One region of the Dorea ammoniilytica genome, then DNA from elsewhere that is predicted to be linked to it. Evidence: predicted binding sites of a transcription regulator. Region 1 holds the regulator's gene; each other region holds the start of a gene.
The links. The regulator Rex, encoded in region 1, represses fermentation and respiration genes when NADH is low (regulators of the CRP and FNR family bind a similar motif). The targets are predictions, from matches to a motif close to ATTGTTAANTANTTAACAAT.

Region 1 (7,586 bases):
TTCTTGCCGTCTGTTCCAGGACCTCTCTTCGATGCATTTGTATCTCGTTGACAGGCCGTCCTGTTAATCTGGATAATTCCTTCAAATGTGGAGTCAGTACATAATTGCCTTCTGCCAGCTGGTCCTTCCATTCCGGATGCGCCGCCAATATATTAATTCCGTCCGCATCAATCAGACATGGCACATTTATTTCTTTCAAAACGGTATTTACAATCAGATCTGCGACATCAGATCTTCCAAGACCTGATCCTATACAGACTGCATCAGCCCACTCCAGTACCGACAGAAGACTTGCTTTGTCATATTCCGTATATGTTGTGATAATAGCTTCCGGAATCAGCTGCTGTAATATACTTCGGTTATCTTCAGTGGTATAAATGCGTACAAGTCCTGCTCCCATGCGATAAGCAGCACAGGCGCTTAAGAATGCAGCTCCTGCCATTCCACTGCTTCCGGCAATTAATAATAATTTTCCAAATGTACCTTTATGCGCATATGGCGGACGTTCAGGCAGAAGTTTGGCAATATCACTCATTTCTAATGCATATGCAGTATCCAGCTGTTCCTTTACTGTAAAACTGTCAATTCCGATATCTGTCACGCAGACTTTTCCGGTATACAATGCACCGGAAAACAGAAACAGACCCAGCTTTCGTTCCTGGAATGTTACGGTTGCATCTGCCTGAAACGCTTCACCGAATACACGTCCATCCGTAGCTGAGATACCGGACGGAATATCAACCGCGAGTTTCCGTCCTGATGACATATTCATATGTTGAAGCATTTCCAGATAGTGTCCTGTAATCTCACGATTCAATCCTACACCAAACAATGCATCAATTACAATGCTGTAATCATTATCCTGCCATTCTGTAAGCAGCGTTCCTCCACACTGTTTGAACTGATCCATCTGATATATACACTCTTCTGTTCGGCTTGTCATCCGTCCGGCAAATACTGCTGTCACCTGGCAGCCTTTCTCTTTCAGAATACTTCCAATAGCAAAGCCATCGCCTCCGTTATTTCCTGATCCACACACAATGCATACATGTGTCAGCGGCCACTTTTGTTCTTCTATATAATCAGTACAGGCCGCAGCAGCCCGTTCCATCAGTGTTCTGGATGAAACTCCCAGATCCTGTATAGTATGACTATCCGCACTTTTCATCTGTTCCGCATTTAATAAATACTGCATATACTTCCTTTCTGCCTTAGGCGCAGATCACTGCAAAAAAAACGACGTGTAAAGAAGTCTGCTTTCACAGCCCGCATTACACGCCATTATTCTGTCTGTTATTTGTCTGCATGATCCTCATTATATCGACTGATATTATAAGATAATCTCATTAAGCTTTCTGATAAATGTACACTTTCTACAATTACATTATCCGGTACATTCAGATCTACATGCGCAAAATTCCAGATGGCCTGAATACCGGCATCTACCAGATCCTTCGCCACATCAATTGCGCATTCCTTCGGAATTGTAAGAACTGCAATCTCGATATTATTCTCTTTAATGAAATCTTTCATCTCACTCATCATACGAACCGGCACATCACGAATTGACATACCTCTCAGTGTAGGATTCACATCAAAGATACCTTTCAGGATAAATCCTTGATTTTCAAAATGTGAATAATTTGCCAAAGCCTGTCCCAAATTACCTGCGCCAACGATTATAAAATTATGCTTGTTCTCCAATCCAAGGATTTTACCAATTTCAGTATGAAGATATTTTACATTATAACCATATCCCTGCTGACCAAATCCGCCAAAGTTGTTCAAATCCTGTCGAATCTGTGATGCAGTAAGTTTCATTCTTTTACTTAAATCATTAGATGATATACGTTCGACACCATCTTCTAATAATTCACCCAGATATCGGTAATATCTTGGAAGTCTGCGAATTACCGCCTGAGAAATCTTTCTTGTCTCCACTGTTGTTCACCTACCCATAATATTATGGAATAATTATATCGGATTGTTAACGCAAAGTCAAACTTTTGTACAAACTTTCATTAACTTTAGTTGTATTTTCTGTTCTTTTCGGTATAATGATACACAGAGAATTATGGAGGTGTATCATGATTTTAGCATGTCATGATGTTTCCAAAGCATTTGGGGAACACGTTATTATACAAAATGGCTCTTTTCATATAGAAGACCATGAAAAAGCAGCCCTTGTCGGTATCAATGGTGCCGGCAAGTCTACTCTTCTGAAAATGATCGTCGGCGATCTTACAGCTGATGGCGGTACGATCACCCTTACAAAAGGTAAGACACTTGGTTATCTGTCCCAGCATCAGGAGCTGGTATCCGGCAATACAATCTACGAAGAAGTACGTTCAGCCAAGGCCGATGTCATTGCTATGGAATCACGGATCCGCGAGATTGAAAAAGAATTAAAAGACCTGACCGGCGATGAACTGGAAAGCCGGTTGAATACTTATCACAATCTGACCAGTGCCTTTGAACTGGCAGATGGTTACTCCTATGAAAGCGAGATTGTCGGTGTATTAAAAGGTCTCGGCTTTGCTGAGGATGAGTTTGACAAGCCCGTAGATACGTTGTCCGGCGGTCAGAAGACTCGCGTATCTCTCAGTAAGCTTCTGCTTACCAGACCAGATATTCTTCTGTTGGACGAGCCTACCAACCACCTGGATCTGAATTCCATTGCATGGTTGGAGACCTACTTATTGAATTATTTTGGAGCGGTATTGATTGTATCCCATGACCGATATTTTCTGAATAAAGTTGTTACAAAGGTTATTGAAGTAGAAATGGGTAAACTTTCCGTATTTCAAGGCAATTACTCTGCTTACGCCGAGAAAAAAGAAATGCTCCGTGAAGCAAGATTAAAAGAATACTTAAATCAACAGCGTGAGATCAAACATCAGGAAGCTGTTATTGAAAAACTCCGCTCTTTCAACCGGGAGAAGTCTATTAAGCGTGCAGAAAGCCGTGAGAAGATGCTGGAACGTATTCAGCCTGTAGAAAAGCCTCTGGAGCTTCATACGGATATTCATTTAAAGCTGGAGCCTTCTGTCGTCAGTGGTAATGACGTGCTGTCGGTAGAACATCTGTCCAAAGCATTCCCGCCGCATACTTTATTTCAGGATATCAGTTTTGAGATCCACCGCGGCGAGCACGTAGCGATCATCGGTGACAATGGAACCGGAAAGACTACACTGCTGAAGATACTGAATCAGGTTATTCCGGCAGACAGTGGTACTTTTACCCTCGGTTCCAAGGTAAAAATCGGTTATTATGACCAGGAACATCACGTCCTGCATATGGACAAAACAATCTTTGATGAGATTTCTGACGATTATCCGACGCTAACCAATACACAGATCCGAAAGACACTGGCGGCTTTTCTCTTTACCGGCGATGAAGTGTTTCAGCAGATCAGTTCTTTAAGCGGTGGTGAACGTGGGCGTGTGTCACTTGCCAAGCTCATGTTGTCTGAAGCGAATTTCCTTATCCTGGACGAACCTACCAACCACTTGGATATTACTTCTAAGGAAATTCTTGAAAAAGCTCTGAATGATTATACCGGTACGGTACTCTATGTATCTCATGACCGATATTTTATCAACCGTACAGCTACAAGAATTCTGGAGCTGACCGAACAGACATTTGTCAATTATATTGGTAACTATGATTACTATCTTGAAAAGAAAGATGAACTGACCCAGGCTTATGCCGGCGTCTCTTCCGCTCCATCTGATGTATGTGCACCGGAACCAGAATCTCAGGCTAAGCTCAGCTGGCAGGAACAGAAAGAAGCACAGGCTAAGGAACGCAAACGTCAGAATGAATTAAAAAAGACAGAAGAACGCATTACTGAACTGGAAGAACGTGACGGCGAAATTGACGAACTAATGGTTCAGGAAGAGATCTATACCAATTCTGTAAAATGCCAGGAACTGGCACTGGAAAAATCTAAAATCGCAGAAGAATTAGAAGAACTTTACGCCAGATGGGAAGAACTGGCGTAACAAACAGATATATGAAAACGCCCGCTAATAGACGGGCGTTTTTATCATGGTAACGAACAAAATATCTGTAAAATCAGCTGAGTTCCGGTACTTTCCTGCTACATGCAATTGCTCTGGCACCATGTCCAATGTGGCAGGCTACACTTAATGACAACGGATCCATATGCACTTCATATTCCGGAAATCTATTTTCCACTTCTGCTTTCCATTCTTCAGCTTCTTCTGCCGAACAGGTATACGCAACCTGCAGATACATCTCCTGTCCTGCAAACCGCTCTGTCAGATCCTTTTCCATTGCATCCAACATCGTCTTCTTCGCGCTCTTCCATCCTCTTGACTTAGAAAAAGAATCCAGCTTTTCTCCCTGAATCGTAAGAACCGGTTTCAGATTCAGGACTGAACCGATAGCTGCTGCTGCGGGTGTTACGCGACCACCTTTTTTAAGATATTTCAATGTATCTACCGTAATATAGATGCTGGCCTCCAGCTTCTCACGCATTAGAATATCATGGATCTCCTTCGCGTTCATTCCTTTTTCTGCCAAAGCAATGGCATCCAGAACCGATTGTCTCATGGTAACCGAAATACGTTGATTATCTACCACATATACTTTTCCATCCATGTCCTGCGCAAGCATCTGCGCAGTGGCACAGGAACTTGACAATCCGCTTGACATCGGAATATGCACTACCTCATCATATTCTTCCAGTGCTTTCTCCCATATATCCAGCACATCTCCCGGCGAAGGCTGCGAAGTAGAAATGTCTGCATCCTGAGTCAGACGTTCATAGAATTTTTCCTGAGTCAGAGATATATCTTCGTAGAACAGTTCTCCATCAATATAAAAAGGCATCGGAAGAACAAAGATTCCAAGTCTTTTTGCTTCCTCCTGTGTAATTCCACTGTTGCTATCTGTAACAATTGCTACTCCGCTCATGTTTAAACTTCCTCTCTAATTCTTAAAACTATGTATCGGTGCAGGGATTCGTCCCTGTCTGTTTATAAATGCGCTGCAGTCAAACTCATTCACCGGCATGATCGGGGCATAACCCAGCAAACCGCCAAATTCTGCCGTCTCTCCTACATCCTTACCAATAACCGGAATCAGACGGACCGCTGTCGTCTTATTATTCACCATACCAAGTGCCATCTCATCTGCAATAATACCGGAAATAGTTGCCGCACTGGTCTTTCCAGGAATTGCAATCATATCAAGACCTACGGAACATACACAGGTCATGGCCTCCAGCTTTTCAAGATTCAGCGCACCAAGCTTCACTGCATCAATCATACCCTGATCTTCACTGACCGGAATAAATGCGCCGCTTAAGCCTCCTACATAAGAGGAAGCCATAACGCCACCTTTCTTCACCTGATCATTCAACATAGCAAGTGCTGCTGTAGTACCCGGTGCACCTACACGTTCCAGACCGATCTCTTCCAGGATCTCAGCCACACTGTCACCCACTGCCGGAGTCGGTGCAAGAGACAGATCGATAATTCCAAACGGAATACCCATACGTTTGGATGCCTCACCCGCTACCAGTTGTCCTACGCGGGTAATCTTAAATGCTGTCTTCTTAATCATCTCACACAGCTCCTCAAAGCCCTTACCTCGCACCTGTTCAATTGCTTTCTTTACAACGCCAGGTCCGCTGACACCTACATTGATCACAGCATCTCCTTCTGTAACGCCAAGGAACGCACCCGCCATAAACGGATTGTCATCCGGTGCATTACAAAATACCACCAGCTTTGCACATCCCAGAGAATCATTATCTTTGGTTGCTTCTGCTGTCTCTTTTACGATCTCGCCGCACAGGCGAACAGCATCCATATTAATTCCGGTACGAGTAGATCCCACATTGATAGAACTGCACACACGTTCCGTACAGGCCAGTGCTTTCGGCACAGACCGAATCAGATTCTCTTCGCTTGTAGTCATAGCCTTTGATACCAGCGCAGAATATCCGCCGATAAAATTGACACCAACTTCTTTCGCGGCCTTATCCAGTGTCTTGGCAATCTCAACATAATCATCCGGAGTCTTGCAGGCTGCTGAGCCCACCAGAGCGATCGGAGTAATAGAGATACGCTTATTTACAATCGGAATACCAAATTCACGTTCAATATCCTGACCTGTACTCACCAGATTACTGGCAAGCGTTGTAATCTTTTTATAGATATTATCATTCAATCTATCAAGATCCGAATCGATGCAGTCCATCAGACTGATACCGAGGGTAATCGTTCTTACGTCAAGATTCTCCTGCTCGATCATTTTATTCGTTTCATTTACTTCATATACGCTAATCATGATTTTCTTTGCCTCCGCCATAGCATCCAACTTACAGTCTGTGCATTTTTTCAAAAATTTCTTCTCTCTGGCAGTGAATGCTTACACCGATTTCTCCGCCAAGTGCTTCCAGTTCAGCTGTATATTCCTGAAATTCCTTAGAAGCCCCGTCAACATCCACGATCATTATCATATTAAAGAAGTCATCAATGATAGTCTGCGAAATATCCAGAATATTAATTCCGGTCTCCGCAAGATAGGTACATACCTTTGCAATAATTCCTACAGTATCTTTTCCAACTACAGTAATCACACACTTTTTCATATTCTTCCTCCTGTTAAACATATGTATTGATTATACAGTAATAATATCCGAACGATGATCCCTTTTGGCAACAGCCAGAGGTATTTCATCTCCCTTATACGGATTATCCCCAAGTGTAACCTCTAATTTAACCGTCTCATACGCAAGTTCTGCATAATTATTCTCCTTACTGAGATGCCCAAGCATGACACTTTTCAGGTTGTCATGTAGTATATCACAAAGAAGCCGTCCTGACAATTCATTTGACAGATGTCCCTTATTTCCCATTACACGCTGTTTCAATGGATAAGGATAAGGTCCAACTTCCAGCATATGAATATCGTGGTTTGCTTCCAGCAGGATCGCATTCACATCCTTCAGATGTTCAATGATATAATCATCGTAAATTCCAAGATCAGTAGCCACCGCGACGCTCTTGCCATCCGCACGCATCCGATAACCACATGGTTCCGCTGCATCATGAGAAATGGCAAATGGCTCTACCTGCACATCCCCCAGTGTGAATGGCTCATCTGTATGGATTTCACGAAAAAGTTCCGGCAAGATTTTGCCAAGACTTTTGCTTTTTTTCACTGCATTCAGTGTGCCTGGCGTGCCATAAATCGGCACTTCATATTTCCGGCTGAATACCCCTAGTCCCTGAATATGGTCAGAATGTTCATGGGTAATAAGGATCCCATCAATCTCCTCTCCTTTGATCTCCAGGTCATGAAGTCCTTCTTCTATTCTCTTTTTACTGATGCCTGTATCAATCAGCAGATGCGTGTGGTCTGTACCTGTATAGATACAGTTCCCACTGCTTCCGCTAGCTATACTGCATAATCTCATCTATTGTTCTCCAGTCTATTGCTTTTATGCTATTTAGCACATTCTCTCTATTATTATACCTGACTTTTCTTTATGCCAAAATCCTTCAGCATATCATCCAGCTGTTCTCTGGTGTCATCAAAGCTCCGGCTGT
Region 2 (7,586 bases), 190 kb from region 1:
ATCCAGCATTTTTGCATTTCTCTATATATGCGTTGTAAGAATCTTCTGATGTGTTAGCAACATCTGCAACAACTGTTTTTTCAGTTGCATACATGCTTCCTGTAGATGATGCCGGTGTTGGGATTGAATGTGCCATGTCTGTATCCGGCCAGCTCATTTCCGTATATCCGGAGAGATCTGTCGTGAGATTATTTGTCTCCTCTGCTCTTCCCTGTCCAACTGCAAATCCACCAAGTACCAAAACCACTGCTAATGTTACTAATAATTTCTTTTTCATATTTCCATTCCTCCATTAGAACTCTTTTCCTATCGATGTTTGCATTATATAACATCCTACATTCAACAACAATTAGCAAAGGAAACAGAAAAATTTTCATTTTTATATCAGTTTGGGTATTTTTTAACAATAAAAAAGAACTATCACAGTAGTTTTACCAACTGTGAAAGCTCTTTTCATAAAATCATTGTTAGAATTTGCCAGCCTTTGCAGCTTCTTCAACGGAAACAGCTACAGCTACTGTCATACCAACCATCGGGTTGTTACCTGCACCGATCAGACCCATCATTTCTACGTGAGCCGGTACAGATGAAGATCCAGCGAACTGTGCATCAGAGTGCATACGTCCAAGTGTATCTGTCATACCGTAAGAAGCCGGACCTGCAGCCATGTTATCTGGGTGAAGTGTACGTCCTGTACCACCACCTGATGCTACTGAGAAGTATTTCTTTCCTGCTTCTACACACTCTTTCTTATATGTACCTGCAACTGGGTGCTGGAAACGTGTTGGGTTGGTAGAGTTACCTGTGATAGATACGTCTACGCCCTCTTTCCACATGATAGCTACACCTTCACGTACGTCGTTAGCACCGTAGCAGTTAACCTTAGAACGAAGTCCGTCAGAGTAAGATGTTCTCTGTACTTCTTTCAGTTCTCCTGTGTAGTAATCGTACTCAGTCTGAACGTATGTAAATCCGTTAATTCTTGAGATGATCTTAGCAGCGTCTTTTCCAAGACCATTCAGGATAACACGCAGAGGTTTTTTACGTACCTTGTTAGCCTTCTCTGCGATACCGATAGCACCCTCAGCTGCTGCGAATGACTCATGTCCAGCCAGGAATGCGAAACAGTCTGTATCTTCTTCCAGAAGCATCTTTCCAAGGTTACCATGTCCAAGACCTACTTTACGCTGATCAGCTACGGATCCCGGAATACAGAATGCCTGAAGTCCTTCTCCAATTGCTGCTGCTGCATCTGCTGCTTTTCTGCAGTCTTTCTTAATTGCGATTGCTGCACCTACAATGTATGCCCAGCAAGCATTCTCGAAACAGATTGGCTGAATGCCTTTGATCTGATTATATACATCAAGTCCGGCATCCTTTGTGATCTTTTCTGCTTCTTCGATGGAAGCAATGCCATAGCTTCCTAATACTTCATTGATTTTATCAATTCTTCTTTCATATGATTCAAATAAAGCCATTTATAATGTCCTCCTACTATATTTACGTTTCTTGAAATAACGCGGACTCAACTTGAACTAAATTCAACGCCTGTCTCTGTCCGCCTATCGCAACTACTCTTTTCTTGGGTCGATGATCTTCGCTGCATCTGCAACACGTCCGTACTGTCCTTTTGCTTTCTCCCAAGCTTCTGTCGGTGTGTCACCAGATTTGATGAAGTCTGTCATTTTGCCAAGAGATACGAACTGGTATCCGATGATCTCATCGTGCTCATCGAGAGCGATACCTGTTACATAACCTTCTGCCATTTCAAGGTAACGAGGACCTTTTGCCAATGTACCATACATTGTACCTACCTGAGAACGAAGTCCCTTTCCAAGGTCTTCCAGTCCTGCTCCGATTGCAAGTCCGTCCTCAGAGAAAGCACTCTGAGTTCTTCCGTATACGATCTGGAGGAACAGTTCTCTCATAGCTGTATTGATAGCATCACAGACAAGGTCTGTATTAAGTGCTTCAAGAATAGTCTTTCCTGGAAGGATCTCAGATGCCATAGCAGCTGAGTGAGTCATTCCTGAACATCCGATTGTCTCAACAAGTGCTTCCTGGATAATACCATCTTTTACATTAAGAGTCAGCTTACAGGCTCCCTGCTGTGGTGCGCACCAGCCGATACCATGTGTAAAACCTGAAATATCTGTGATTTCTTTTGCTTTTACCCATTTTGCTTCTTCCGGAATCGGAGCTGGTCCGTGATTAGCGCCCTGTGCTACTGGACACATCATTTCTACTTCGTGTGAATAAATCATTTTAAAACTCCTTTCAACATGTGCATGATTTTCTGACGCATGGTATATGTTACTTATTTAACACCAGGCGTAGTTATTTTCTCATAATTTACAGGATTCGTCAACTATTTTACCAAATCCCAAAACGTGCTGTCAGTCTTGCTGTCCTTCAGGTCATTAAGCTGGAATGGTGCTGTCACCCAGCCGTAATCTGGTGCATTTTCATCTTCTTTGTCATAATGGAATGATAATCCTATTTCAATGCCGTCCTTATCCATGAAGAACACTGGTGTAAATGTGCCATTCTGTGTATCTTCGCCGGACAGAACTTTGGCGAGACTGTCTGTATTCTGATCTGCAAGCAGAGATTTGTCATCTGCTTCACTCTGCATCTCTTTCAGCCATTTATTTACGAAGGTCTTATCTGTATTTACAATATCTTTCACATCGTAGACTGTACCATCTTTCAGATTGATATTCTTAGTACGAAGTCCCACATAAGAATATTCTGAATTGCCCTCATAACTGTAATCCTCATATGCCACACAGATATAATCCTGTGTCAGATAAGTCACTTTATATTTCACAAAATCTGCGATTACCGGGCTTTCTGCTTCCAATACCCGGTTTCTGATCTCATTATCCGGATTCTCATAAATCCGGTCTACGGTCTCCATCGCGCAGTTCTTCAGTTCGTCATTCACTTTTGCCTGAATGTCCTGATTCTCCATGCCATCAAGCTGTGGATAATAAATTTCAAACTGCTGCGTTACGGAAGACTGATTCTCCGGTGAATAATTATAGGTCTCATCTTTCACTTCAAATGGAAGATCTTCTGCCTCATATTCCGGAATCTGATCCAGACCGGACTGCTGCTCAGTCTCCGATCCATCTCCCATTCCAAAATCATACTCACCCGAATCTCCATTGCCATAATCTCCAAATGGGTTCTCCTGTTCTTCCGCATATGTATCGGATTCCTGCACAATGGATGCTGCTTCTTTGACCACCATGCAAATCAAAAGTGCAATAAGCAGACAAACCCCGACAATGATCAATGCGATCCTCTTCTTCGGTTTCTTTGCCGGTATACTTCCCGGTGCGATCAGCAGTTCCATCGGAACAAATATTTCTGCTCCGACATTCTGAACCGGTGCCACTTCCCGAAATCCCAGATGGTTAAATGCTGTTACGGAAGCCGGTACAGCACGCACTGTCATTCTGGTAATCACAAGCGCCTGTGCGCAGAACTGATACATTCCCTGCATTAGCTGTCTTGCTACACCTTTTCTCATCCATTCTTTTCGCACATACAGAAACAGGACATTGCCGCGATTATTGATGCCGCCGACTCCGCAGAGTTCAGTTCCTTCCCACGCACCAAAAAGGATGACCTCTTTATTCTGTATACGTGGCATAATATGCTCATATCGGATCAGTTCCCTGAATCCGGCAACAGCTTCCGGATTCTGAAGTGGAGCCACATCCGAAGCATATACTTCCCAGATCAGGTGAAGTGCAGACAATACCTCATCCGGATTCAATGGTCTTACAAACATATAATCTCCTCCCTCAACAGGGTAAGTGCGCGTACAACTGCATAATCTCTGTTTTTCTGTCGATTGCCGGTAAAATGGAATTCCTCTACACGGACTTTTCCATTGACACAGCATCCGATGTATACCAGACCTACCGGTTGCTCTTTGGTGCCACCATCCGGTCCCGCAATACCTGTTACCGATACTGCCACATCTGCTCCGGATACCCTGGCTGCTCCGGCTGCCATCTCTGCTGCTGTTTCTTTGCTTACGGCAGTGTATTTCTCAAGGGTCTCGTGAGATACACCCACGATTTTTTCTTTTGCAGCATTTGAATAGGTAATATACCCTTCATTAAATACCGCAGAAGCTCCCGGCACATTCATCAGTCTTCCTGCCAGAAGCCCTGCTGTACAAGATTCTACTGTTGTAACTGTCAGCTTCTTTTCCTTAAGAATATCAACAACCGCTTCTTCCAGTGTAACATCCTCTTCGGTCGCATTCATCCTACATGCCTCCCTTTGTGAGGACCTGAATATTCTTTCCGATATAATCTACCAGTGAGATTACAGTCAAAGCAAGTGATACCCATACCAGAATTGCCGCGATCGTATTGAAAACGCCACCCAGATCAGCAATCAGAAGGATAATCATAAACATCTGTGATACCGTTTTGAATTTGCCCCAGTAGCTTGCTGCGATGACCACATTATTATCAGATGCTACCAGACGGAACCCGCTGATAATAAATTCTCTTGCAATAATGATGATAACATACCATGCAGTCAGCTTGCCAAGTGGAATAAAACAGATCATAGCGGAACATACCAGCATCTTATCTGCCAGTGGATCCATAAATTTTCCAAAGTTCGTTACCAGGTTACGTGCTCTCGCAATCTTACCGTCCAGCATATCTGTCAGACTTGCCACACAGAAGATGACCAGTGTGATCCATTTATTCGCAGGGCCTCCGATATCTGTCAGCATAAATAATACAAAAAACGGAACCATAATCATTCTAAGTACTGTCAGTTTATTAGGTAAATTCATTACATCAACTCTCCTATCAAATCATATTCCATTGCTCCGGTTACTTTTACCTTGGCAAAATCTCCGGACATCAGTTCTTCATCCGTATTGATAAATATCAGACCGTCTACATTCGGTGCATCCCGGTAAGTTCTGCCTACATATGCATTCTCATCAGCGACCTTCCCCTCGATCATCACCAGAACTTCCCGATCGATCATATCTTCTGCAAGATCAAATGCAATCTCCTGCTGAAGTTCCATCAGTTCTGCCTGTCGGTCTTCTTTCACTTCCTCCGGAATCTGATCCGGCATCTCCGCTGCAGGTGTATTCTCTTCCGGTGAATAAGTAAATACGCCAAGGCGGTCAAATTCCATCTCATCCACGAATTCTACCAATTCCTGATGCTGCTCCTCTGTCTCTCCCGGGAATCCCGTGATCAGGGTTGTACGAAGTGTGATATCCGGAATCTCTTCCCGCAGTGTACGGATCGTATCCACAAGCTGTGCCTTTGATGTTCTTCTGCCCATCTTTTTGAGGATTGCATCACTTGCATGCTGGATTGGCAGATCCAGATAATGACAGATCTTCGGCTCTTCCTTCATCACCCGAATCAGATTCGCATCGATCTCTTCCGGATAACAGTACAGCAGACGGATCCACTGGATACCATCAATCTTACAAAGTTCCCTAAGCAGACGATGTAATGACTTCTCTCCATAGATATCCTGTCCATAAACGGTAGTCTCCTGCGCTACAAGAATCAGTTCCTTAACGCCGCCTTCCGCCAGTTCCTTTGCTTCTTTCAGAAGCTGCTCCATTGGAACGCTTCGGTAATTACCGCGAACTTTCGGAATAATGCAGTAGGTACAATGCTTGTCACACCCTTCTGCAATCTTCAGATATGCGTAATGACCTCCGGTTGTCACCAGTCTCTTGGAGGACACCTGTGGAAGTCTGTCAATATCTTCCAGATACATCTCTGTATGACCGTCCAGTGCTTCATCGATTGCTTCTGCAATCTTATCATAAGAAGCTGTACCAAGCACAGCATCCACTTCCGGAATCTCATCAATGATCTCCTGCTGGTAACGCTGTGCAAGACATCCTGTCACAACCAGTGCTTTTAAGCGTCCTGTCTTCTTATACTCAGCCATCTCCAGGATTGTCTGAATACTTTCTTCCTTGGCATCATGAATAAAGCAACAGGTATTGACCACGATCACATCTGCGATCGTCTCATCATCTACAATCTGATATCCGCGGGAATCAAGAAGCCCGAGCATGACTTCCGAATCCACCAGATTCTTGTCACACCCCAGTGAAATAAATAAAATATTCATTCTTATTCTCCCTTGTTACATATTTCTTGAAAAGGCAGATACCATCCGGCACCTGCCTCTTGTTCCTTAATTATTCGGCGTCTTCTTCCTCACCGATGATAGTGATTTTACCACTGTTCAACTCATCAACTGCGATAGACAGCGGCTTGTCACCAGGCTTGGTATCTACTAATGGAAGCGCTCCATCGATCAGCTGTCTGGCTCTCTTCGATGTAGCCATCACGATAGAATAACGGCTGCTGACTACTCTTGTCTCACCGTCTTCTGCTCCTTTGTTCACTTCTTTCATCAAATCTGTATAAGATGGATGTAACATATCATTATTCTCCTTTCAAATCTCTCTTAATCTTGTCTGCAAATGCATGATTTCTCGTACTGCGATTGTGCTCTGCCTGAATGATCCGATGCACTTCATCTACACAGGTATCCAGATCATCATTGATCACATAATAATCATACGATTCCATCCCATCGGATTCTTCGATGGCTCTCTGCATCCGCTGTTCTATAACTTCCATGGTCTCTGTACCACGTCCGATCAACCGCTTTCTAAGCTCTTCTGCTGACGGCGGAGTCACAAATAAGAGCAATGTATCCGGGAACTTTTTCTTAACTTTCAACGCACCCTGGATCTCAATCTCAAGAATGACATCCTTACCCGCTGTAAGCTGTTCCTCCACATAAGCTCTTGGTGTCCCATAGTAATTATTCACATACTCAGCATACTCTATCAATTCTTCTTTCGCAATCATTTTTTCAAATTCTTCCCTGGTTTTGAAAAAATATTCCCGACCGTCTGTCTCGCCTTCTCTTGGAGCTCTGGTAGTTGCTGAAATGGACAGGGCATAGTTGTCATATCTTTTCAGAAGTTCTTTCATGATCGTTCCTTTTCCGGAACCTGAGAAACCGGAAACAACGATTAATATTCCATGTGTATTCATAACCGGTCTCCTTATTCGATATTCTGAATCTGTTCACGTACTTTCTCAATCTCTGTCTTCAAGTCGATTGCGTAGTTCGATACTTCGATATCATTAGCCTTAGACAGGATTGTATTCGCCTCACGGTTCATCTCCTGTGCAATAAAGTCAAGCTTGCGGCCGATTCCATTTTCTTCTGTTGCAAATGTCTCCTTCATATGAGCAATGTGGCTTTTCAGACGTACCACTTCCTCATCGGTACAGATCTTATCTGCGAAGATTACAACCTCTGCCGCAATACGTCCTTCGTCCATCTGGGTATCAGCAAGAAGTTCTTTGACCTTTTCCTCTAACTTGGCACGATACTCTGCCACAATCTCCGGTGAACGAACTTCAATGCATGCCACTTTCTCAGACATACCGTCTAACTTGGCAATGATATCATTCTTCAGATTCTCACCCTCAATACCTCTGGTCTCTACAAACTGCTTCAGTGCACCTTCCAGTGCCTTC
Region 3 (7,586 bases), on a different contig from region 1:
CAGATGGTGCAGTCTGAACGACCACGTATTTCTCCGGATCAGCGATTGCTTCTATAATCTTATCTGTATAATCTTTTTCATATAATGCACCGGTCGGACAGACTGCGATACACTGTCCACAGGATACACAACTGGTCTCTCCAAGTCCCATGTCAAATGCAGAACCGATAAAGGTCGCAAATCCACGGTTATTGGTTCCGATCACGCCGACTCCCTGAACTTTCTCACAGACAGCCACGCATCTGCGGCACAAGATACATTTGTTATTGTCACGGATCATATGCGCTGCGGAATCATCCAACTCATAGTGATTACTCTCACCTGCAAAATAATTCTCATCATCCACGCCATATTCCCTGCAGAGCTGCTGTAATTCACAGTTACCGCTGCGCACACAGGACAGACATTTCTTATCGTGATTCGACAGCAGAAGCTGTAATGTCTTCTTTCTGGATGAAATCAGCTTCGGTGTATTCGTATACACTTCCATCCCTTCACTGACCGGATGTACACAGGCAGCTACCAGATTACGGGCTCCTTTTACTTCTACTACACACATACGACATGCACCGATCTCATTGATCTCCTTCAAATAGCAGAGAGTAGGAATTCTGATTCCGGCTGCATGTGCTGCCTCAAGGATCGTAGAGCCGGCCGGTGCAGATACTTTCAGTCCATTGATTGTAAGATTAACCGTTTCCATATTCTCTATCCTCCCTTATTCCTTATAAATCGCACCGAAGCGACATTTTTCCATACATGCACCACATTTCAAACATTTCTCCGGATTGATCGCATGTGGTTCTTTTACTTTACCGCTGATCGCACCATTCGGACAGATACGTGCACAAAGCGTACAACCCTTACATTTGTCCGCATTGATCTTGTACTGCAGCAGATCCTTACAGACACCTGCCGGACATTTCTTATCCACAATATGGGCAATGTATTCATCTTTAAAATAACGCAAGGTGGAGAGTACCGGATTCGGTGCTGTCTGACCAAGCGCACACAGTGAATTCGACTTCAGATGCGCTGCCAGTTCTTCCAGACGGTCCAGATCTTCCATCGTTCCCTGTCCCTTGGTGATCTTCTCTAAGATCTCCAGCATACGTCTGGTACCAATACGGCACGGTGCACATTTGCCACAGGATTCATCCACAGTAAATTCCAGGAAGAATTTGGCAATATCTACCATACAGGTATCTTCATCCATAACAATCAGACCACCGGAACCCATCATGGAACCAATCGCGATCAGGTTATCATAGTCGATCGGTACATCAAAATTCTCTGTCGGAATACATCCGCCGGACGGACCTCCGGTCTGCGCAGCCTTGAACTTCTTGCCCTTCGGAATGCCTCCGCCGATCTCTTCTACAATCTCCCGCAGAGTCGTTCCCATCGGAATCTCTACCAGACCGGTATTATTGACCTTGCCTCCCAGAGCAAATACCTTGGTTCCTTTGGACTTCTCTGTTCCCATCGATGCAAACCATTCCGGTCCGTTCAGGATAATCTGTGGGATATTCGCCAGCGTCTCTACGTTATTCAGAATTGTCGGCTTCTGGAACAGTCCCTTTAATGCTGGGAATGGCGGACGCGGTCTCGGTTCTCCTCGGTTACCCTCGATCGAAGTCATCAGTGCGGTCTCTTCTCCGCAGACAAATGCTCCTGCTCCCAGACGAAGCTCAATATCAAAATCAAATCCTGATCCAAATATATCTTCGCCAAGCAGTCCGTATTCTCTTGCCTGCTTAATCGCAATATTCAGACGTTCTACTGCGATTGGATACTCTGCACGCACGTAGATATATCCCTGTGACGCCCCAATGGCATAGCCTGCGATCGCCATGGCTTCCAGTACAACGTGCGGATCACCTTCCAGTACGGATCTATCCATAAATGCACCCGGGTCACCCTCATCGGCGTTACAACAGACGTATTTCTGATCTGCTTCATTCGCTGCCGCGAATTTCCATTTCATACCGGTTGGGAAACCTGCACCGCCTCTTCCTCTGAGTCCGCTGTCAAGCATCACCTGAATAACTTCTGCAGGTGTCATCTCGGTCAGCACCTTACCTAACGCCTCATATCCTCTTGTACCTATGTATTCGTCAATATTCTCCGGACTGATCACGCCACAGTTACGCAGTGCCACACGGTGCTGCTTCTTATAGAAATTCGTCTCCTGCAGCGGAAGTACATCTTCTCCCTTCACCGTCTCATCATAAAGCAGTCTCTTCACTACATTGCCCTTTGCCAAATGCTCTTCTACAATCTCAGGAATGTCTTCTTCCTTAATCATAGAATAAAACGCGCCCTCCGGATACACGATCATAATCGGTCCCAGCGCACACAGGCCAAAACAGCCTGTCTTGATCACACATACTTCCTCTTCCAGTCCGTTCTTCCGAATCTCTTCATCCAGACGTTCTCTGATCTTCTGGCTGCCGGATGATGTACATCCTGTTCCTCCGCATACCAGCACATGAGTGCGGTACTTGCCGTGCTCAGAAGCTACAGCCTCTTCCAGAGATTCGTGTTCTGAGCGGTATGCCACTGTTCCCTGCATACGCTCTCTAATTACCCGTAATTCTTCCAGAGATTTCATTCTGTCCCTCCACTTCTAATCAAGTTAACCACTACTCGTATTTCGCAAGGATATCATCTATATCCTCCACCTTCAGGCGTCCGTATACTTCTTCATTGATCGTCATGACCGGCGCCAGCCCACAGGCCCCGATACAACGGCACGCATCCAGCGAAAATCTTCCATCCGGCGTACACTCTCCGCCCACGATACCAAGCTTTTCCATCAGCTTGTTATAAATATCGCCGGATCCCTTTACATAGCATGCCGTGCCAAGACAGACAGATATCTGATATCGTCCCTTCGGACTCAGATTAAACTGTGCATAAAATGTTGCCACTCCATAAATCTTCTCTAACGGGATTCCCGTCTGGTCTGAGATAATCTTCTGGACCTCGATCGGCAGATATCCATAGATGTCCTGCGCTCTCTGCATGATCGGCATCAAAGCGCCTTTTTCATCTTTCAATTCTTCGATCACCTTAAGCAGTTCTTCTTCCTGCTCCTTCGTTCCTCTAAACGGAACTGCAGATTTTTTTGAAAGCATAGCTTTACCTCCATTTGAATTTATCGATTTTCACACAAGTTATTTATTATATTAGCACACAAATTGTCTAATATCTATAATTTTTCTCATTAATTTTCTATTTTTTCGTTGCTATTTATAGTTTGTTTGAATTATTATCAATTAACTTGTGCATTTTTTGTCAAACCATAAATAGAACAAAGAATGTGCCTTGGCACATTCTCGCGCCTGCGGCGGTCGCTTGCGACATCTACCTCATCCGCCGCAGTGCGCATCCTCGCGGAGCGTTTTTTACTTTACAGGAAAGCAATTTCCTGTAAAGTAAAAAAAGAGAACTTTCGCAAGTATATTCTCCCTGCAAAAGCTCTCTTATTACTGCTCTATCTCCACAATCAGATAAAATCCCCGGTCAGTCTCCTCAATCTTCCTGATCACGCCTTTCCTGTCCCGGATCCGCTCCGCTGTGCGGTATATTCCCGACATGGCAATGGATGGTTCTACCAGATAAGTATATCTCCCGGTGCTCGGACTTCGTTCGCTAATCACAACTTCCTGTCCTTCTTCTACCAAACCCGGGCGCTCCATCTTAAAACGTTCCTCTCTCATAACAGCCTCCCATATGTATTATTTCTGCTTAAAATCATAACATTTCTTCACAAAGTTTTCAATCAGTCAGCTATCTTGTATGTATTTTCGTTAATATTTTAATTACTCTTCTATATATAGTATTTTTCATTATTCTATGTTACACTGACAGTAAATTACATCAAATCAGAAAAAGCCAGTTACATTGCTCGGTCAGAATAACCGCACCCAGGATATCTGCGGGTGCTCTATGCATTTAATATGACTTATAGGAGGTAATTGTAAAATGGCAATTTCAATTGGCATCAACGGATTTGGACGCATCGGACGCGTCGCTCTCCGTATTGCCATCAGTCAACCAGATACTTTTAAACTTTGTGGGATCAACGTGCGTAATGCTGATCTGGACTACATGAAATATATGGTCCGCTATGATTCAACATTCGGACGTTTCCAGGGGGAGCTTGACACATATGAGCAGGGTCTGATCATCAATGGTCAGAAGATTCCTGTGTTCTCTGAATCGGACGCTTCTCTGATCCCATGGGACAGCTGTGGTGCTGAATATATCATTGATGCAACCGGTGCCTACTGCACAACGCAGAAAGCTATGGATCATCTGCAAGGCGGGGCTAAAAAGGTTATTATATCTGCTCCTGCAAAAGATGAAGAGACACCTACTTTTATCATGGGTGTAAACCATACCGAATACAACAGTGATATGCCCGTAGTTTCTAACGCATCCTGCACGACGAACTGTCTGGCACCGATCTGCAAGATTCTAGAAGACAATTACGGTATTGAATACGGACTCATGTCCACGATCCACGCAGCTACTGCTAAGCAGAAGGTTGTTGACAGCCGTTCTCAGAAGGACTGGAGAACCGGCCGTTCTGCATTTGGCAATCTAATCCCATCTACCACCGGAGCAGCTAAAGCGATCTCCCTCGTAATTCCTTCATTGAAGGACAAAATGAGTGGCATCTCTTATCGCGTACCTACTTCAGATGTATCTGTTGTTGACTTAAACGTAGCTTTGAAGAAATCGGCATCTTACGAAGAAATCTGCAAAAAAGTTCAGGAAGCCTCTATGACATATTTGTCCGGTATTCTGGATTATGTGGATGATGAAGTAGTATCTTCTGATTTCATCGGAGATTCTCATGCTTCCATCTTCGACGCACGACAGGGCATTCAGGTGAATTCCCACTTTTTCAAGGTGATCTGTTTCTATGACAATGAATGGGGCTATACCAGTCAGGTAATGCGCCTTATCCAGTACATGGATCAGGTCGACCATAATCGCTAAATAGTTCTGAATAGGACCGAGCTCGTTTCTGATTGATATGTAATATACTTTCTGTAAGGGACATATGCATTCGTTATTACGATTATGAACCGAACGACAAAAGACCTGCCGCATTTGTAAAAAGATGCGGCAGGTCAGTTTTTTAACAGCTTTCAGTCAGTAACTACTTAAATTATGCATTTTAGCCAGTCACATCAACCATGTTAGAAATATATTGTACAATATTTCTCATAGTGTCTGTTGATGTTCCTACAGCCTGCACTCCAGTTCCATTCGTAGAAAAATTAATCAACGAATCATCTGTTGCTTTATTTTGATAATACATTGTAGTAAATCGCATTACCACATCATCAGAAGCGTTAAATGAATAATTTGGTTCAAAGAAAAGTGTCATCTGACCTTTCGGATTCGTTTGTAGTGTTTTTTCTGTATCCGATTTAAAAACATCAATATTCCATCCGGCTCCTCCAGTATTTAAAGCATTAACTGTCATTCCAAAATTGAAAAATTCTTCATTCTCTGTTGCCGAATTAATTATAGAAGAAGAACCATTAAACCCTCCCATTTCTGCAAGAGAAAAATATGTAGGATCCCAATTTACAGTAATTGCATCTTTTCCATTAGTTGTTGGAGTTACTAACCATTCATAAGAGAGAATCAATTCACATCCCAATATTTCTCCTGAGTCATACATATAATTATTAACAATGCTTTTTATTTCTAATTGTGTTTTATTTATAGCAGCTCTTGTTGCATAATTGCTTATCATTTCACCTGAACGATTAATCTGCGCAGATACTTTTGCTTTTCCATGAAAATCATATTTTAATTTGTGATATACAGAATTTATATTGTCATCTGATAAATAAGATAATATTTCTTCATCATATCCTTTTTCAATCAAATAATTCTTTTTACTTTGTATATCTGCTCCTTTTCCAGTATCTTGAGCAAAAACCGTCTGTGCTATTAATACTAACAATAATTGTACACAAATTAACATTCTTATAATTTTTTTCACAAATATCACTCCTCCCGTTCTATAGTTTTTATTTCATATGGTTCGTTATAAAAATGTGTAAATCTAATTTCATCTGACACCTCCAAAGAATTTAAAACATTGTTCTCTTGATATATATATTTACAATCCAATAGCACCTCCTCTTTTGCATAAAAATCATATATAGATTTATGCGGTCTAAGTTTTACTTTAATTTCATTACGGTACAAAAAAACTCCTGTTACAACAGCTTGTTCTTCATATAAAACTTCTAATCTTTCAACTCTATCCGGCTTATTATCATAATGCATATATATCACTTCATCGCCATTTTTTATTTCTTTTAAAACTGATGCACTATCTTCCATCCACCTACAATTCAAAACTATTGGATTGTTATCATATGGTTGCAATTTCAATCCATCATAATAATTATTCAAACCATCTAGTTGAACAGTGATTTGTTGTTTGTATAAATCAACATTTATTATCTCACCTTTTTCCTCTAAAAGCAGTGGATTTCTTCTTCCTGTTCCTGGTGCTGTATAACAAATCCAAGCAAACAATACTTCTACTAGTATCACAAGAATTGTAACTTTCCACTCTTTTTTCATTTTCCATTACTCCGCACTTCAATTATTCCACAAAAGAAACTCCCGCAACATATGTATAATCAGAAAAATCAAAATTCACATATCTCGGTGATGTCCCCCATCCATCTGCTACTTTTAATAAATGTAAACGAGTATTCGTTTCCTTGCTTATATATTGATAATATCCTTCCATTGCCATAATGTGTCCAAGATTTCCACTTGTAGTGTTGATATTGCATCCAAAAACTCCAATTCCTCCATTATCAATACAGTTTTTAAAAAAAGAATATGTTGGTGCATATGTTGCATTCACACTAATACTTAACCCATTTTCTGCGCAAAATGTTTTAAATGCTGGACCTATATTGTAATAAGAAGTTGATCCATATATTATTCCATTCTCATTTTTTATAGCATATGTTCCAGATAAATCCCATAATCTTTGATAATCTCCAGCGAAATCACTCCAATCCCAAACGCCAAAATAATCTGCACAAGCTCCCATCGCAGATACCCCACAGGCATATTTACCTGTCATATTTTCTACGTATGATTCCGTAAACGCACAAAAAATATCAGTATAATTTGCTGCCTCTAATATATAATATAAGCTTATAGAATCCTTATTTATAAAAATATCATCCCACTCATGTGTTGCACCACTTCTCGCACTTTCTCTAGGAATAATAGATTCTGCCTCAATACTCTCTCCTGTATTCGTTTCTATATCATCCTTATCTGTATCATATATTCCATATGTAAGTGCATCCAGCTTATATACTTTTGTTTCTCGAAGTGCATATGAAGAAATTTCACTTTCCTCCAAAGCATTTGCATATGGAGATTTAACATTTTCTCCAATACTATATTCACTTATAAGTCCTTCACATGTTGAATCAAAAATAACATATCCATATAATATATTTTCGTTATATATTTCTATAATATATCCGATTGGTCGATTCTCTATATTATAGAAT
Region 4 (7,586 bases), 120 kb from region 1:
ATCTGTGACCGAATGGATGAACTGGGAATTCAGTACGTCGATGCGACCTGTCCATTTGTGAAAAAGATTCATAAAATTGCAATGGAAAAAGCAGAAGAGGGCGCATTTCTTGTGGTGATAGGCAATCCGGTACACCCGGAGGTAGAAGGCATTATGGGCTGGGCTGGAGAAGATGCGGCTGTTATTTCTACGGCAGAGGAAGCAGAGCATCTGACGGTGCCAGAGGACAGGAAAATATGTGTTGTTGCACAAACGACATTTAATTACAATAAATTCAAAGAATTGGTTGAAATTATTTCGAAAAGGCGTTATGATATAAGTGTTTTGAATACGATTTGCAGTGCGACGAAAGAGCGGCAGACTGAAACTGCCCGTATTGCAGACAGGGTCGATGCGATGATCGTTATTGGAGATAAACGAAGTTCCAATACCCAGAAGCTATTCGAGATATGCAAGAATGCATGTAACAATACGTACTATATACAGACACTTGACGATTTGAATGTGAATCAATTAAGGTCCGTGGAAACAGTAGGTATTACAGCAGGGGCATCCACGCCCAATAATATAATTGAGGAGGTTCAAAATTATGTCAGAATTAACTTTTGAACAAATGCTAGAAGATTCGTTGAAAACAATTCACAACGGAGAGGTGGTTGACGGTACGGTCATTGACGTTAAGCCAGATGAAATTATTTTAAATATAGGTTACAAGGCTGACGGAATCATTACAAAGAGTGAGTACACGAATGAGACCGGTGCAGATCTTACAACTATGGTATCAGTTGGAGATTCAATGACAGTTAAAGTATTAAAGGTAAATGATGGCGAAGGTCAGGTATTATTGACATACAAGAGACTGCTTGCTGAAAGAGGAAATGAAAGACTGAAAGAAGCTTTCGAGAACAAAGAAGTACTGAAAGCACCAGTTGTTCAGATCCTTGGCGGTGGATTAAGTGTTGTTGTTGATGAAGCAAGAGTATTTATCCCGGCAAGTCTGGTATCTGATACTTATGAAAAAGATCTCAGCAAATATCAGGGACAGGAAATTGAGTTCGTAATCAGTGAGTTCAATCCTAGAAGAAACCGTGTAATCGGTGACAGAAGACAGCTTCTGGTTGCTGAGAGAGCAGAAAAGCAGAAAGAACTTTTCGCAAATCTTCATGTTGGAGATACAGTAGAAGGTGTTGTAAAGAATGTTACAGATTTTGGCGCATTCATCGATCTTGGTGGAGTAGATGGTCTGTTACATATTTCAGAGATGTCTTGGGGACGTGTTGAGAATCCTAAGAAAGTATTCCAGGTTGGCGAAAAGCTGAAAGTACTCGTGAAAGATATTCACGATACTAAGATCGCACTCAGCCTGAAATTCCCAGAGACTAATCCATGGGCTAATGCTGCAGAAGATTATGCAGTAGGTAAAGAGATCACAGGTAAGGTTGCAAGAATGACAGATTTTGGTGCATTCGTTGAACTCGCTCCTGGAGTAGATGCTCTGCTTCATGTTTCACAGATTTCTCGTGCACATGTTGAAAAACCATCTGACGTACTTTCAGTTGGACAGGAGATTACTGCTAAGATTGTAGATCTGAACGAAGCTGAGAAGAAGATCAGCCTGAGCATGAAAGCACTTGAGAAACCGGAAGAGGCATCTGAAGGTGAAGAGGCTTAATTACTGATAAGAACAGACTTGATATATATGAAAAAGATAGCAAAGATAGGGACACGAAAGTGCCTCTATCTTTCTGTGTTGTTATGCCTAAAATGTTAAATAATAGGCAAGCTGTATTGAAAAATGTACAACGAAACATCCTACATTTATGGAAAATTAGGAGATTTTTTTGTATATTATATATAATAAACTAAAAGGAAGGAAGGAAAAGGAATGGCACTGTTAACATTTAAGGGTGGTATTCATCCGGATGACGGCAAGAGTCTGGCAAAAGATAAGGCGATTGTTGATGTGAAGCCAAAAGGAGATCTTGTATATCCGCTTTCGCAGCATATCGGTGCTCCGGCAACTCCAATTGTTGCCAAGGGAGATCACGTGCTGAGAGGACAGAAGATTGCGGAAGCTGGCGGATTTGTTTCTGCTCCGATTTATGCTTCAGTATCCGGAACGGTAAAAGCAATTGAACCTCATTTTAATCCTACTGGGGCAAAGGTGAACTGCATCGTAGTTGAGAATGACGGAGAGTACAAGGAAGTTGAATATGCTCCTGTAAAACCGTTGGAGGAAATGACAAAAGAAGAGATACTGAATGCGATCGGTGAGGCCGGTGTTGTAGGTATGGGTGGAGCTGGATTCCCTACTAAGGTGAAGCTTTCTCCAAAAGAGCCGGAGAAGATTGACTATATTATAGCAAACTGTGCGGAGTGTGAGCCATATATCACTGCCGATTACAGACGTATGATGGAGACGCCGGAACGTCTTGTTGGTGGTATGAAGGTTGTCCTTTCACTGTTTGAACATGCAAAAGGTATTTTTGGCGTGGAAGATAATAAGCCAGATTGTATCGAGAAGCTGAAAGAACTTACAAAAGATGAGCCTCGTATGGAAGTTATGGCATTAAAGACCAAATACCCTCAGGGTGGTGAGCGTCAGCTGATCTATGCTACAACCGGGCGAGCAATCAACTCTACTATGCTTCCGGCAGATGCGGGATGTGTTGTAGATAACGTTGAGACTATGATCAATATTTACCAGGCAGTTGTAGAAGGAAAGCCTTCTATTGAACGTATTGTTACTGTCAGTGGTGATGCGATCAATGAGCCTGGTAACTTCCGCGCACCATTTGGTATGAATCAGATGGAACTTGTAGAGCAGGCTGGTGGATTTAAGGAAGAACCAGAAAAGGTGATTTCCGGTGGTCCGATGATGGGATTTGCCATGTTTACTGTAGATGTACCTGTTACGAAAACATCTTCTTCAGTTCTGGCATTTGTAAAAGATCCGGTTAAGAGACTGGAAGAGACCGCATGTATCAACTGTGGACGTTGTGTGGATGCCTGTCCAAGCCGTATTATTCCGTCTCGTCTGGCTGATTATGCACAGCATCATGATGCGGAGACATTTGAAAAAATGAACGGTATGGAATGCGTAGAGTGTGGATCATGTAGTTACGTCTGTCCAGCTAAGAGACCGTTGAAACAGTCAATCGGTTCCATGAGAAAGATTGTTCTGGCTAATCGCAGAAAGAAAAAATAACAAGAGAGGAAGAGGTGAACAAAAGTGGAGAATCAGTTAAATATTTCATCTTCACCACATATACGTTCCAAAGTTACTTCCAGCAATATTATGCTCATGGTAACAATTGCTCTGTTGCCGGCATCTGCATTTGGAGTATATAATTTTGGAATGGATGCACTGCTGATGCTGATCGTTACGACTGCAACAGCTGTGCTCACAGAGTTTATTTATGAAAAGCTTATGCACAAGAAGATCACAATCGGTGATTTCAGTGCTGTTGTAACAGGACTTCTGCTTGGACTTAATATGCCACCTACAGCACCGTTGTGGATGGGAGCACTTGGTAGTGTATTTGCTATCCTGATCGTCAAGCAGCTGTTCGGAGGTTTGGGACAGAACTTCATGAACCCGGCACTTGGAGCAAGATGTTTTCTGCTGATTTCTTTTGCAGGACAGATGACCAAGTTCGTTTATGATGGAGAGACAGGACCGACACCACTGGCATATCTGAAGGAAGGAGCACTGTCAAGTGTGAATTCTATGGACATGCTGATCGGACGTATCCCAGGTACGATTGGTGAGACATCTGTGATCGCAATCATTATTGGCGCGATTTTCCTGATTATGTTGGGAATTATTGATCTTCGTATTCCTGGTACATATATTGTAACATTTGTACTGTTTATTGGTATCTTCGGACAGTTCTCTGATGCAAATGTAGGATTTTTTGATCCTCAGTTCATCACTGCAGAGTTGTGTGGAGGTGGTCTGATGTTAGGTGCATGGTTCATGGCAACTGACTACGTTACATCACCGATCACCAAATCCGGTCAGATCGTATACGGTATTGTACTTGGACTTCTGACTGGTCTGTTCCGTCTGTTCGGTGGATCATCAGAAGGTGTATCCTATGCGATCATCATCAGTAACCTTTTAGTTCCACTTATTGAGAAGGTTACTCTTCCGAAACCATTTGGCAAAGGAGGAGAAAAATAATGAACAAGATTATTAAAAATACAGCGATCCTTACAGCAATCACTCTGATTGCAGGACTTTTGCTGGGACTGGTATATGAAGTAACTAAGACTCCGATTGCTCAGACTCAGGAAGCAGCTAAGAGAGAAGCCTGGTTACAGGTATTCCCTGAAGCAAGTGAGGATGATTTTGAAGCAGTAGATGTAGACCAGAAGGTTGCTGATCAGGTAATCAAAGATCTCGGCATCAAGGGAAGCATCGATGAGGTATGTTCCGTAAAAGGCGGAGAGGCCGGATATGTTATCACAGCTACCGATGGCGAAGGTTATGGCGGTGATATCCAGATCACAGTAGGTATTACAGCAGATGGAACAATCAGTGGAGTTGCATTCCTGAGTATCAGCGAGACAGCAGGACTTGGTATGAAAGCAACTGACAGTTCTTTCTATTCACAGTATGTGGGTAAGCAGACAGATAAATTCTATGTATCAAAGGATGGCGGCGAAGGTGAGCCGATCGATGCCATCAGTGGTGCAAGCTTTACATCACGAGCTGTAACAGGTGCCGTGAATGCAGCACTTGCATATTTTCACAGTGCATTTTAGTCGGGAGGTAGTGTAGATGAATTCATGTGGAGAAAGACTGAAAAATGGTCTTATTGATGAAAATCCGATTTTCGTCCTGATGCTTGGTATGTGTCCGACACTTGCGGTAACTACTTCGGCTATGAACGGTATCGGTATGGGACTTTCAACAACGGCGGTACTTGTAATGTCCAACATGTTGATTTCCATGTTACGTAAGATTATACCGGATTCTGTCAGAATGCCGGCATTTATCGTGGTTGTTGCGTCATTCGTAACAATCGTTGACTTCCTTATGGAAGGATATACACCGTCACTTTATGATTCACTTGGGATTTATATTCCACTGATCGTTGTTAACTGTATTATTCTTGGCCGCGCAGAGAGCTATGCTTCTAAGAACCCGGTTCTTCCGTCTATTTTTGACGGACTTGGTATGGGACTTGGATTTACCGTGGGTCTTCTTGCAATCGGTGCTGTACGTGAGATCATTGGAGCAGGACAGATCTTTGGCAAACAGATTCTTCCGCTCGCTGATTCTACAATGGGTAAGGCAGGATATACACCAATTACAATCTTTATTCTGGCACCTGGAGCATTCCTGGTACTTGCAGGTCTTGCAGCAATCCAGAATAAGGTAAAGATTAACATGGAGAAGAAAGGCAAGGATGCATCTAAGATTCAGTCAGGATGTGGTTCTGATTGTGCAACCTGTGCCGGATGTGCTTCTACAGCAGATAAAGGAAAGGAATAGGAAAGATGGGAAATTTGATTTTAATCGCAGTCGGTTCTGCGCTTGTAAGTAACGTCGTACTTAGTCAGTTCCTCGGTATCTGTTCTTTCCTGGGTGTTTCCAAGAAGACAGAGACAGCTGCCGGAATGGGCGGAGCCGTTATTTTCGTAATCACTCTGGCATCATTAGTTGCCGGAATATTACATCAGTTTATTCTCAAACCACTGGGATTTGAGTACTTGAACACAATCGTATTTATCCTTGTAATCGCAGCACTTGTACAGATTGTAGAAATGTTCTTGAAAAAGTTTGTGCCTTCATTGTACAATGCTCTTGGAGTATACCTTCCACTGATCACAACAAACTGTGCAGTGCTTGGTGTAGCTCTGAATAATGTACAGGATGATTACAATATTCTCGAAGGCGTAGTGAATGGTTTTGCAACAGGTGTTGGTTATCTGATCGCCATTGTACTGCTTGCCGGTATCAGAGAAAAGATGGAATATAATGACATTCCGGAATCCTTCAAAGGTATGCCGATTGTACTGCTGACATCAGCACTCATGTCAATCGCATTCTTCGGATTCTCAGGACTTATTTAGGAGGAAGACAATATGAGTATGATAGGAATTGTTTTGGCTACAGTCATTGTAGGCGGTACCGGATTATTCATTGGTATTTTCCTCGGACTGGCAGACAAAAAGTTTGCAGTTGAAGTAGATGAAAAGGAAGAAGCTATTCTGGGTGTTCTTCCAGGTAATAACTGTGGTGGTTGTGGTTATCCGGGATGTTCCGGACTTGCAGCCGCAATTGCAGCCGGTGAAGCTCCGGTCAATGCCTGTCCGGTCGGTGGTGCACCAGTAGGTGCTAAGGTAGCCGAGATTATGGGACAGGAAGCAACAGAGCAGGTGCATGAAGTTGCATATGTAAAATGTGCAGGTACCTGTGATAAAGCTAAGACTGATTATGAATATCAGGGAGTTTCTGACTGTATTATGATCAATATGATGCAGAATGGTGGACCAAAGACATGTAACTATGGATGTATCGGTGAGGGTACCTGTGTGAAAGCCTGTCCGTTTGATGCAATCCATATTGTGGACGGAGTTGCAGTAGTAGATAAGGAAAAATGTAAGGCATGTGGTAAATGTATCGCAGTATGTCCAAGACATTTGATCGAACTGATTCCATATGAACAGAAACATATGGTACAGTGCAGCTCACAGGATAAAGGTAAGGATGTAATGGCAGCTTGTGCCGTTGGTTGTATAGGATGCAGAATGTGTGCGAAAGTATGCCCTGCAGAAGCAATAACCGTAGAAAACAATATTGCACATATTGACTCCACTAAATGTGTAAATTGCGGCGCCTGCGCTGAGAAGTGTCCGAAGAAGATTATCCGGATTCAATAGTTACCAATCTTCTCAACCAACTGTTAATTAAGGAGATCTTGGTCGAGATATAGATCGGACATTACATCATACAAGATATGTTGACTCAATGCATAACATTGGGATCCGCGGAAGCGGAAGGTGAAAACGACAGGGGTGATTACGAAAGTAATCACCCCTGTCGTTTTGTATATTATTTTGGAAAATTATCTGAGTAAGTCAGATTATTATCTGTATCGATGAATACGGCTTCTACGCCATCCAGACTGTTGATTAAATCCATTCCCTTATCCGGACCAAGAAGAAAAGTTGTGGTACTCAGTGCATCTGCTGTGAGAGAAGAATCAGTGAGAATCGTAACACTGTTCAGCCCATTGTTGCACGGCATACCATTGGAAGGCTGTAATATGTGATGGTAGAAATCACCGTCTTTTTCAAAGTATCTCTGGTATGTACCAGAAGTAACAGCGGCCTGATCATTCAATTCTATGGATGCGATTGGCTCACCACGGTCGTCAAAAGGTTTCTGAATGCCGATCAGAAAACTGCTTCCATCTGGCTTGTCTCCGATAGCAAGGACATTACCGCCAAGATCAATCAGTGCGTGTTCTACGCCTTCGCTTTTCAGATATTCTTTTAATTTATCAGCAATAAATCCTTTGGCAATGGCTCCGAGATCTATTTTAGATTTGGGATCGGAGAGGCGTACCAGA

Region 2: OCV65_RS00960 (iron-sulfur cluster assembly scaffold protein) is a predicted target of Rex. The motif match lies at 2,310-2,329, and genes of this name have one in related genera.
Region 3: OCV65_RS05170 (NADH-quinone oxidoreductase subunit NuoE family protein) is a predicted target of Rex. The motif match lies at 3,286-3,305, and genes of this name have one in related genera.
Region 4: rsxC (electron transport complex subunit RsxC) is a predicted target of Rex. The motif match lies at 1,764-1,783, and genes of this name have one in related genera.

Annotation. Positions count from the first base shown of each region.
Region 1 covers NZ_JAOQJV010000001.1:386,523-394,108, forward strand. Annotated here, with positions in the region: gene OCV65_RS01885 (NAD(P)H-hydrate dehydratase) at 1-1,195, opposite strand, end outside; gene OCV65_RS01890 (redox-sensing transcriptional repressor Rex) at 1,294-1,941, opposite strand; gene OCV65_RS01895 (ABC-F family ATP-binding cassette domain-containing protein) at 2,088-4,004, shown strand; gene OCV65_RS01900 (DegV family protein) at 4,078-4,941, opposite strand; gene OCV65_RS01905 (PFL family protein) at 4,957-6,321, opposite strand; gene OCV65_RS01910 (ACT domain-containing protein) at 6,353-6,625, opposite strand; gene OCV65_RS01915 (MBL fold metallo-hydrolase) at 6,656-7,453, opposite strand; gene coaE (dephospho-CoA kinase) at 7,507-7,586, opposite strand, start outside.
Region 2 covers NZ_JAOQJV010000001.1:192,885-200,470, reverse strand. Annotated here, with positions in the region: gene OCV65_RS00970 (DUF6591 domain-containing protein) at 1-277, opposite strand, end outside; gene OCV65_RS00965 (GGGtGRT protein) at 468-1,478, opposite strand; gene OCV65_RS00960 (iron-sulfur cluster assembly scaffold protein) at 1,572-2,264, opposite strand; gene OCV65_RS00955 (GNAT family N-acetyltransferase) at 2,369-3,802, opposite strand; gene OCV65_RS00950 (CinA family protein) at 3,793-4,287, opposite strand; gene pgsA (CDP-diacylglycerol--glycerol-3-phosphate 3-phosphatidyltransferase) at 4,289-4,831, opposite strand; gene rimO (30S ribosomal protein S12 methylthiotransferase RimO) at 4,831-6,153, opposite strand; gene rpoZ (DNA-directed RNA polymerase subunit omega) at 6,224-6,469, opposite strand; gene gmk (guanylate kinase) at 6,474-7,094, opposite strand; gene OCV65_RS00925 (YicC/YloC family endoribonuclease) at 7,106-7,586, opposite strand, start outside.
Region 3 covers NZ_JAOQJV010000004.1:127,776-135,361, forward strand. Annotated here, with positions in the region: gene OCV65_RS05160 (NADH-dependent [FeFe] hydrogenase, group A6) at 1-703, opposite strand, end outside; gene nuoF (NADH-quinone oxidoreductase subunit NuoF) at 719-2,614, opposite strand; gene OCV65_RS05170 (NADH-quinone oxidoreductase subunit NuoE family protein) at 2,646-3,140, opposite strand; gene OCV65_RS05175 (hypothetical protein) at 3,492-3,725, opposite strand; gene gap (type I glyceraldehyde-3-phosphate dehydrogenase) at 3,991-5,013, shown strand; gene OCV65_RS05185 (hypothetical protein) at 5,195-6,034, opposite strand; gene OCV65_RS05190 (hypothetical protein) at 6,040-6,627, opposite strand; gene OCV65_RS05195 (hypothetical protein) at 6,650-7,586, opposite strand, start outside.
Region 4 covers NZ_JAOQJV010000001.1:270,362-277,947, forward strand. Annotated here, with positions in the region: gene ispH (4-hydroxy-3-methylbut-2-enyl diphosphate reductase) at 1-609, shown strand, start outside; gene rpsA (30S ribosomal protein S1) at 590-1,672, shown strand; gene rsxC (electron transport complex subunit RsxC) at 1,886-3,208, shown strand; gene OCV65_RS01295 (RnfABCDGE type electron transport complex subunit D) at 3,233-4,186, shown strand; gene OCV65_RS01300 (RnfABCDGE type electron transport complex subunit G) at 4,186-4,770, shown strand; gene rsxE (electron transport complex subunit RsxE) at 4,787-5,503, shown strand; gene OCV65_RS01310 (electron transport complex protein RnfA) at 5,509-6,084, shown strand; gene rnfB (RnfABCDGE type electron transport complex subunit B) at 6,097-6,894, shown strand; gene OCV65_RS01320 (FAD:protein FMN transferase) at 7,067-7,586, opposite strand, start outside.